DNA from 3 places in the Arthrobacter sp. TmtSoilC51 genome. Region 3 is predicted to be linked to each of the others. Evidence: riboswitches for the same ligand, from Rfam matches in the RefSeq annotation. Region 3 holds a riboswitch; each other region holds the start of a gene.
The links. A riboswitch is a leader RNA that binds a small molecule or an ion and turns the genes downstream of it on or off. The one in region 3 is predicted to bind S-adenosylmethionine.

Region 1: linked by a shared signal. The riboswitch ahead of ACZ5G6_RS20845 (DUF1737 domain-containing protein) and the one ahead of metX (homoserine O-acetyltransferase MetX) in region 3 are both predicted to bind S-adenosylmethionine.
Region 2: linked by a shared signal. The riboswitch ahead of ACZ5G6_RS05380 (hypothetical protein) and the one ahead of metX (homoserine O-acetyltransferase MetX) in region 3 are both predicted to bind S-adenosylmethionine.

The regions. Positions count from the first base shown of each region.
Region 1 covers NZ_AP035877.1:4,564,267-4,567,530, forward strand. The annotation lists gene ACZ5G6_RS20835 (aromatic amino acid ammonia-lyase) at 1-292, opposite strand, end outside; gene ACZ5G6_RS20840 (NtaA/DmoA family FMN-dependent monooxygenase) at 295-1,623, opposite strand; SAM riboswitch class IV at 1,790-1,901, shown strand; gene ACZ5G6_RS20845 (DUF1737 domain-containing protein) at 1,916-2,182, shown strand; gene ACZ5G6_RS20850 (rhodanese-like domain-containing protein) at 2,179-2,589, shown strand; gene ACZ5G6_RS20855 (O-succinylhomoserine sulfhydrylase) at 2,590-3,264, shown strand, end outside.
Region 2 covers NZ_AP035877.1:1,136,704-1,139,967, reverse strand. The annotation lists gene ACZ5G6_RS05385 (sodium:solute symporter family protein) at 1-1,383, shown strand, start outside; SAM riboswitch class IV at 1,681-1,800, shown strand; gene ACZ5G6_RS05380 (hypothetical protein) at 1,817-2,137, shown strand; gene ACZ5G6_RS05375 (hypothetical protein) at 2,134-2,328, opposite strand; gene ACZ5G6_RS05370 (VIT1/CCC1 transporter family protein) at 2,606-3,264, shown strand, end outside.
Region 3 covers NZ_AP035877.1:1,687,697-1,690,960, forward strand. The annotation lists gene ACZ5G6_RS07660 (VOC family protein) at 1-123, opposite strand, end outside; gene ACZ5G6_RS07665 (bifunctional o-acetylhomoserine/o-acetylserine sulfhydrylase) at 351-1,667, shown strand; SAM riboswitch class IV at 1,820-1,934, shown strand; gene metX (homoserine O-acetyltransferase MetX) at 1,949-3,070, shown strand; gene ACZ5G6_RS07675 (hypothetical protein) at 3,077-3,264, opposite strand, start outside.

The DNA of each region.
Region 1 (3,264 bases), 2.3 Mb from region 3:
CCAGGTAAGCGCCAACGCCACTGTTGTGATACCTGACTACTTGGATTTGGTACGCCAGGACCGACTTCTCCTCCACAGCTGTATCGCGTCCGGATCCGAGGAGGGTATTGAGGCCGTAGATTCTCTCCCCGGACGTCGAAGCCCGCTCCAGCACTTCCCGTGAGCGACCCAGCAAAGACAACGCATCTTGGTTGAGTTTCACGTGAAACGCCGGATCCAGCGCGGCCAGGGCAACGCTTCGGGCGTCCACAGGCGACGTCCCAATCAGCAGGGCCCTGGGCTCGGAGGACATCGTCAGAAGTCCAGGAGGTTTTGGCGGAAGCCGCCGTTGCCGTAACTCTTCCTCAACAGGCCGCGGCGGCGCAGTTCGGGAGTGAGCTTGTCCAACACGCCATGGACGGTCACGGGGTCCACAAAGCCGGAGAAGAGGAAGCCGTCGCCACCCACGGCCTCGCCGGTCTCCTCAAGGTAATCCGCGATTTCACCAACCGTGCCGATGATCGAATCGCCGGCACCACCGCTGCGTGCTTGCAGGATCTGGCGCAGGGTAGACCCCGGGGGCGCTGCCTTCGCGAAGTGTTCCAACGTGCCTTGGTTGCTGTTGGTACTCAGTTCAGGCAACGGCGCATCGAGGTCGAATTGCTTGAAATCGATCACCGAGAGGTAGGAGATCGAGTTGAGCTGGCTGTCGATGTCACGCTGGGTGAGCTCCCGGCGCTGCGCCCGCAACTCCTCGGCCTCGGCTGATGAGCCGACTATGGTGGGCTTCAGCACGAAAAGTACCTTGACGTCATCGGGGTTCCTGCCAGCTTTGGCGGCCTCGGCACGGATGGAATCCCGGTAGGCCTTCATGCCGTCAACGCCCCGCGCCAAGGCGATCGCCACATCCGCGTGCCCACCCGCGAAGGCTTTGCCGCGTGGCGAAGCACCGGCCTGCACCAGCACGGGCTCCTCCGGCAAGGGCGCGGTATTCAACGGGCCCCGGACCTTGAAGAAGTCACCTTGATGGTTGATGGGGTGCACTTTGGTGTGGTCCGCGAACACGCCGGCCTCAACGTCCTCAAGCACAGCGCCAGGTTCCCAGCTCCGCCAGAGCCGCCGGACGACGTCGACGAATTCCTCCGCCTTCTCATATCGCAGGTCGTGCTCGATCTGCTGGTCCAGCCCATAATTCTGCGCCGCAAGGTCGCTGCCGGAGGTAACAACGTTCCAGCCCAGCTGCCCCTCGGAGAAATGCTGGAGCGTAGCCAGGAGGCGGGCCGCCGTGAAGGGAGGATAGAACGATGCACTGACCGTGGGCACGATCCCCAGGTGCTTGGTTGCCGAAAGAAGGTACGGGACCAGCGCCAAGGGATCATGCTTGGGCGCAAAGGAGGCATGCGCCAGTGAAACCTCGGCAGTGCCGCCATAGGTGTCCGGAACAGTGAGGGAATCCTCGATGATGAACAGGTCAAGCCCGGATTGTTCGAAGGCCCGGACGGCCTCTTGATACAGGGCCGGCTTCTTCCAGTCGTAGCCCAGGCTATATCCGGGAGTGCCCCAGCCCTGGACGCCGAAACCGTGCCCCACGAACCATCCAAAATGCAGCATGGGCTTGAGTGTAGAACTGTCTTGTCCGTTCACCGCGACCTGATTTCATGCGAAGTTACAGGGGGTCGTCCTGCGTCAATTATGCTCCCGGGACGTCACATTTGGGCTGGTACCCCAGCACCAGCCGGTTACGCAACATGACGGCTGCGCAACCGCTTGCAAGTGCGGGCTGCAGCCGCGGGATGTTACGTTTTTCTTGAGTAATGAGCACCAGCGCCAAGCCCTGACTTGCTGGTCGGCAACCCTCTCTCCGGCGGGGTGCCTCAGGTGACTACTCGGCGTATCGACACTTCGAACTGCAAGCGTGACTGAGGAGCACCAGCCAATGCCTGAACCCACTGAAGAAAAACTCTCCTACCGCCTGATCACAGGTCCGGATACCCGTGAATTCTGCGAGCGGATCACCGCGGCCCTCGCCGAAGGCTACGTGCTCCACGGCAGCCCGGCCGCCGCCTTCAATGGCACGGATATCATCGTGGCGCAGGCCGTCGTCCTGCCCACTGCCATCGCCAGCGCAGACGCCGCTGTTGCGAATGCCGTTGACCAGTTGGAGAACTACGAAGACGACGAAGCATTCGAGGGACACGCATGAGTTACGCAGGTGACCTGACCCCGCAGGACGCGTGGGCAAAGCTGGAAGAAGGCGCCATCCTGGTGGACGTCCGCACCGAGGGCGAGTGGGCCCACATCGGGATCCCGGACACCAAGGCCACGGAGAACGATCCCCTGTTCATCCAGTGGAACCTCGCCGGCGGCATCCCCAACTCCCGCTTCCTTGAGGAACTGCAGCAGCAGGCGCCCGAGGGCGAGGGCGTGGAACTCGTTTTCATCTGCCGCTCAGGCCAGCGATCCATCTCCGCGGCCATCGCCGCGACGCAGGCTGGCTTTACCGCCTACAACGTGCTCGAAGGCTTCGAAGGCGACCCGGACCGCTACGGGGAACGCACCATCAACGGCTGGAAGAACCGTGGCCTGCCGACCAACCTGGGGACCGACTAAGTGACTTTCAATCCTGATGCCGCCAGTTGGAGCCCTGACACACAGGCAGTACGCGGCGGCCTTGACCGTACCAACTTCCAGGAAACGTCGGAACCCGTTTTCCTGAACTCCGGCTTCGTCTACGAATCCGCTGCCGCCGCCGAACGCGCCTTCACCGGCGAGGACGAACGCTTCGTCTACTCGCGCTACGGCAACCCGTCCGTGGCCACCTTCCAGGAGCGGCTGCGCCTGCTCGAAGGCACCGAGGCATGCTTTGCGACGGCGTCCGGCATGTCCGCGGTCTTCACCGCTTTGGGTGCCCTGTTGGCTGCCGGTGACCGCGTGGTTGCCGCCCGCTCCCTGTTCGGCTCGTGCTTCGTCATCCTCAACGAGATCCTGCCGCGCTGGGGCGTTGAAACAGTGTTCGTCGACGGTCCGGACCTCGAGCAGTGGCGTGCCGCCCTCTCCGAACCGACCACCGCCGTCTTCTTCGAATCGCCCTCGAACCCCATGCAGGAAATCGTGGACATTGCCGCCGTCAGCGAGCTGGCGCATGCCGCAGGGGCGACTGTCGTCGTCGACAATGTCTTTGCCACTCCCCTGCTGCAGCGCTGCGGTGACTTGGGCGCAGACGTCATCGTGTATTCCGGCACCAAGCACATCGATGGCCAGGGACGTGTCCTCGGCGGCGCAATC
Region 2 (3,264 bases), 550 kb from region 3:
GTTGTCCTTGGTGGCGCATCCACCGTCGGCGGCGTCGGCCTGGGCTACAAGTTCGGCATTTCAGGCATGTGGCTCGTAGTCGCGATCGGCGCCGGCGTCCTCCTCCTGAGCCTGCTTTTCGCCGGCACCATCCAGCGCCTGAAGATCTACACGGTCTCGCAAATGTTGAGCCTTCGCTACGGCAGCAAGGCCACACAGACATCCGGAATTGTGATGCTGGCTTACACCCTCATGCTGTGCGCCACGTCCACCGGTGCATACGCAACCATCTTCGTCGTCCTCTTCGACTGGGAACGCTGGATGGCGATCGCCGTCGGCGGTGCAATCGTGCTTGTCTACTCGACCATCGGTGGCATGTGGTCCATCACCCTGGCCGACCAGGTCCAGTTCATCATCAAGACCGTGGGCATCTTCTTCCTGATGCTTCCGTTCGTCATGAACGCAGCCGGAGGAATCGACGGCATCCGTGAGCGCGTCGATGCGAGCTTCTTCCAGATCGACGGAATCGGCGTCCAGACCATCATCACGTACTTCGTTGTGTACACACTGGGACTTCTGATCGGCCAGGACATCTGGCAGCGCGTCTTCACCGCCAAGACTGCCAAGGTCGCACGCTGGGGCGGAGCAACGGCCGGCGTTTACTGCATCCTGTACGGCGTGGCCGGCGCCCTGATCGGCCTTGCCGCCCGGGTAGCACTGCCCAACATCGATGTCGCCAACCTTGGCAAGGACGTGGTCTACGCCGAGGTGGCAACCCACATCCTGCCCATCGGCATCGGCGGCCTTGTCATGGCGGCCGCTGTTGCAGCCATGATGTCCACCGCTTCCGGTGCCCTTATTGCCGCCGCCACGGTGGCACGCGCAGATGTTGTTCCCTTCGTGGCCAGCTGGTTCGGCAAGACCATCAACACGGACGACACGGAAAACCCCGAGCACGACGTCAAGGCCAACCGTTACTGGGTCCTTGGCCTGGGCATCGTTGCCGTCCTGATCTCCATGGCTGCGCAGGACGTAGTTGTTGCCCTCACCATTGCCTACGACATCCTCGTGGGCGGCCTCCTTGTCGCGATTCTCGGAGGCCTCGTGTGGAAGCGCGGAACCGGTATCGCTGCTGCATGGTCCATGGCAGTGGGCTCGGTCCTGACCCTGACCTTGCTGATTCTGTTCGCCATTGGAGCCATTCCGAGCGCGGATGGCGTCTACGCCAACGAACCTATCTACTACGGCCTGGCGGCCTCGTTCGTGGCATACGTCGTGATTTCACTCCGCACGCCTCCCACTGCACCAGAAGTCCGGGCTGCTTGGGACAAGCGGGTGGCCGGTGCCGTCTCGGAGGAATTGCCCCTGGAAGCCCACCCGGTCAGCAGCCACACCGCCAGCTAGCGGCCCAGGGCCACAAGGCACCAGGCTTCAGGCACCAGACATCAGGCATCAGGCATCAGGCACGAACTGAACTGAGCAATGTTCGACGGCGGCGCCGCCCCTTTTCGGGGCAGCGCCGCCGTTGCTCTGTCCGGGGACCGTTGTGCTGTCGGGGGACCCGTTGCGAGGCCCACTATGCGCGCTATCCAGGCCACAAAAGGCGCAGAGCAGGCCGCACAACAAGCAGGCCCCGTAACAAGGGGGGTAACCAAGGACGCTACTTCTCCAGTCGGCACTCCTCCAGTACAGTGGTGCATGCTTCAAGAGAGGTGGCGCCAAGCTCCGACTGGCCACACACCAACCCCATGTTCAAGGGTGGTTCGGATGAGGAAGCGGCCCGCCCCGGACCAGAGACAACCGAGCGGGCAAGAGCACTCCCCCAAAGGAGCAGTCCTTGCCGTACCAAGGCGTTACCACCCCAAGCCAAGGCGTTACCGCCCCCATCCAGGGCATCCCCACCGAAACCAAAGCGCGGACCGTGCGGGTGATTCCCGGCGTCGATCTTGTCCTGGGGACGGTGACGCTGGTACTGAACGGCGGGCTGCACCGGTTCCGACACCCCGAGCCGCGCTTGATTGCGCAGGCGCTGGCCCAGGCCGTGCGCCCTTCGCGTTGGTGCGAATCGTCCAGGACGCTGACCGTGACTGTTGCAGCGCTCGGGTGTTCAGCAGGGCTCGAGCGTCATTTCACGTTTGGTGAAGAAGGCCCTGCCTAGGGTTCTTCGTCTTCTTCCCCGCGGAACTCTTCGGTTTCGTCAAGGGGGACAACGCGCTCGTCGTCTTCCGGGACGTCGATTTCCTCCACCCAGGGTTCGTCGACTTCCTGGTCGTCGCTGTAGTCATAAGCGGGGTCCGACTCGATGGTCTCCCGTACCGGGTGGTTGGCGTGCGGTTCGGTGGTATCCATGCTGCAACCTCCGTCTGGTGGGCTGGCAGGCAGCCCGCTGACCGAGTGCGGGGAGGGCCCCCGCCCCTGTCTATCCATCTGAGCACTGTGCCCGCAGGCGGTCAAGGCAAGGGCCGGCACGGGACCAAGGAGGGCTCGAAGCAGAGTGTTTCCACCCCGGAAATTAAGGCACGCCGAACATTCCAACTAAGGAATACCGGCCAAAAATCCGCGCCAATAAGCGGTACAGTGGGCGTGCAATGGGGCCGCTACTACCCCACCCAGCACAGGAGAGAAAGTGCAAAAGCACCAGGAATCCCACGGTCCGTCGAGCCCCGCTCCGGACCCCGCCCCCGGATCCGGAACACCACCCCAATCAGGCCGGCCCACGTCCTCGGACATCAGGCGGTGGCGTCAATACCTGGCTGACGAGCGTGCCGAAGCCGCTGTCTACCGGGAGCTCGCCCAGCGTCGCGACGGCGAAGAACGCCAGATCCTGCTCGCCTTGGCCGAGGCAGAGGGAAGACACGAGGCACACTGGCTCAAGCTCCTCGGAGAACACGCCGGAATGCCGAAGGGAGCTTCCACCCGCAGCCAGATACTGGGCTTCCTGGCCCGGCACTTCGGCTCCGTATTCGTGCTCGCGTTGGCGCAGCGCGCCGAAGGCCGCTCTCCTTACGGGGCCGAACCCGCTGCGACTCCGGCCATGGTTGCCGACGAGCAAATCCACGAAGAAGTTGTCCGGGGCCTTGCCACCCGTGGCCGCAACAGGCTCTCCGGTACCTTCCGTGCCGCTGTTTTTGGTGCCAACGATGGCCTGGTGAGCAACCTTTCACTGGTCATGGGTATGGCCGCAACGGGCGTTCCAAGCCCGGTTGTACTCATGAGCGGCGTGGCGGGATTGCTGGCCGGCGCCCTTTCCATGGGTGCCGGCGAGTACGTTTCAGTCCGGTCGCA
Region 3 (3,264 bases):
GGTACCGAAGCGCGGGTGCACTCCGCCCCGGACTGCGTCCACTCCCAGAGCTGCGGAAATTCGTTCGGTAGTGGCCAAAAGGCCATCTCGTTCACAAGCGTAAGAGACGTGATCCATGCGCATGGCTTCATCTTGGCACTTTGTGATCGGGGTCTCAGCTAAGGGAAGCCTAACTATCATGGGACCTCAGCTGTGTGCCGCCGGAATGCGTCACGGTGGGTCGCCTGAAGACCGAAAAATACTGCCTTCGTCACAAAGCTGTCCAAGGCCCCGGACGCTTCCTAGACTGGCCCCAGCCAACGCCTCCAGCGATCCACGGCAAACCCGCGCGCCACTAAAAGGAGAATTCAATGTCCCAAGGATGGTCTTTCGAAACCCGCCAGATCCACGCAGGGCAGGAACCCGACTCTGCCACGGGAGCGCGGTCGCTTCCGATCTACCAGACCACTTCCTTCGTGTTCCCCAGCGCAGAGAGCGCGGCAAACCGGTTTGCGCTGGCTGAGCTTGCCCCCATCTACACCCGCATCGGCAACCCGACGCAGGATGCCGTGGAGCAGCGCATCGCCAGCCTGGAAGGCGGACTGGGCGCATTGCTCCTCAGCTCAGGACAGGCCGCGGAAACGTTCGCCATTCTCAACATTGCCGAGGCCGGCGATCACATCGTCGCCAGCCCCAGCCTGTACGGCGGAACCTACAACCTGTTGGCCCACACGCTAAAGAAGTTCGGCATCTCCGTCACGTTCGTGGAGGACCCGGACAATCTGGACCAGTGGCGGGAAGCTGTGCAGCCCAACACCAAGCTGTTCTTCGGTGAGGTAGTTTCCAACCCGCGCCAGGACGTGCTGGACATCGAGGGCATTTCACGCACCGCGCATGAGGCCGGTGTGCCGCTGATCGTGGACAACACGCTCTCAACCCCATACCTCATTCGTCCCATCGAATGGGGTGCGGACATCGTGGTGCACTCGGCCACCAAGTATCTTGGCGGCCACGGTGCGGCGATCGCCGGCGTGATCGTGGACTCCGGAAACTTCGACTTCGGAAAGGACCCGGAGCGCTTCCCCGGATTCAATACCCCGGACCCCAGCTACAACGGACTCGTTTACGCCCGGGACCTGGGCAAGGACGGCGCGCTCAGAGCCAACCTCTCCTACATACTCAAGGCCCGTGTGCAGTTGCTGCGCGATCTGGGTTCGGCGGTTTCCCCCTTCAACGCCTTCCTCATTGCCCAGGGCCTGGAAACCCTGAGCCTGCGCGTTGAGCGCCATGTCTCCAACGCCACCAGGGTTGCCGAATGGCTTGAGTCGAGGGACGACGTCGAATCGGTCGCCTTCGCGGGGCTGCCCTCCAGCCCCTGGTACGACCGCGGCCGGAAGTATGGCCCCAGGGGCACCGGTGCCGTGGTGGCGTTCACTATCAAGGGCGGTGTCGAGGCCGGCAAGCGCTTCGTCGACGGCCTGGAGCTGCACTCCCATGTTGCCAACATTGGTGACGTCCGCTCGCTGGTCATCCATCCGGCGTCGACCACCCATAGCCAGCTCACAGTGGAACAGCAGGTGGCCGCCGGTGTTAATCCAGGCTTGGTCCGGTTGTCCGTGGGAATTGAGCATGTAGACGACATCATCGCTGACCTGGAGGCCGGGTTCCGGGCTGCCAAAGGCGCTTAAGCGCACTGGGAGGAGTGGCCGCCCGCCGCAGTCGAAAATTCGCCGGGCGGCCCTTCGCCGTGCGTGTTCCTGAACCAAACGACCCCAAACCGTCACACAGCTGTCACATTCTTCGCCAAAACAACCGTATTTTTCCTAGACTCTACGTATTAGGTCATGAGTGCCAGTGACAGCCCCGGCTTGCTGGCCGGCAACCCTCCTCCGCGGTGGGGTGCCCCGGGTGAAGACCTGGCCTGTCGCACGCAAGGCGACGGGCAAGCGCGAGGTTAGGTGTCAAAGGAATGACCATTACTGCTACAGCACTCCCCAAATCGGGCGAAGAAGACGGGACGGTCAAGTACGCCGGCGTAGGTCCGCTGGAACTTGAAGCCGGCGGTTTCCTCCCCGATGTTGTGTTGGCCTACGAAACCTGGGGGCAGCTGAACGCTGATGCGTCCAACGCTGTCCTCGTTCAGCACGCACTGACGGGAAGCACGCATGTGGCCCGCGGCGCAACGGATGAGGAAGGCTGGTGGGAGCAGCTTGTCGGTCCCGGTGCGACGATCGACACCAACCGGTTCTTCGTTATCTCCATCAACATTGTGGGCGGCTGTTACGGCAGCACTGGCCCGTCGTCCAAGGCGCCGGACGGGCGGCCTTGGGGATCCCGCTTCCCCCTGGTCACTTTGCGCGACAGTACGGCAGCCGAAGCGCGCCTGGCCGATGCATTGGGCATCAAAGCATGGCACGCCGTCCTGGGCGGTTCCATGGGCGGCGCCCGGGCACTTGAATGGGCTGTGACCTATCCTGAGCGCGTTCAGCGGTGCGCAGTTATTTCTGTCGGCGCCTACAGCACAGCCGAGCAAATCGCTTTCGCCCAGCCGCAGACCCTGGCTATCCGCCAGGACCCCAACTTCAACAATGGCGACTACTACGGTGGACCGACTCCCGAGGCGGGCCTCGCCCTGGCCCGCCGGATAGCCCACATCACCTACCGTTCCGCGCTGGAGCTTGATTTCCGCTTCGGGCGGGAAGCGCAACACCAGGAGACGCCGCTGGCCGCTGCGGTGCTGGGGGAACGCGGCCGCTACCAGGTGGAAAGCTACCTCGACCACCAAGGCACCAAGCTCGTGCGCCGGTTCGACGCCAACAGCTACATCGCCATCACTGAGGCACTCATGTCCCATGACATCAGCCGGGGCCGTGGCACCTTGAAGGACGCCTTGGCAAGCACCACTGCCGAGTTCTTCGTGGCAGCCGTCGACTCGGACCGCCTCTACTTCCCGGCCCAGTCATTGGAGCTGGCGCAAAATCTGCCAGGCAATGTACCCGTCCACGTCATCGAGGCTCCCATCGGCCACGATGGCTTCCTGACCGAAATCGGCCAACTGTCAGAGCAGCTGCGCGAGGCCTTCTTCGCCTAAGCCGGCTCAGCCATTCATGATTTCGCCGCGCTGCTTCATGTAATCCTCCATGGCAATTTCGCCGTTGCTGAACTTGAGGTCCAGTTCGGCCAACTTGCGTGCGCGGAAGCCTTGCTGCCCGGAACCGCTGTTGCTGGGGAACGTAGTTGAAGAACCGTTCGACGGCGGTGCCGCCGGCGGTGCCGCATCCGCCG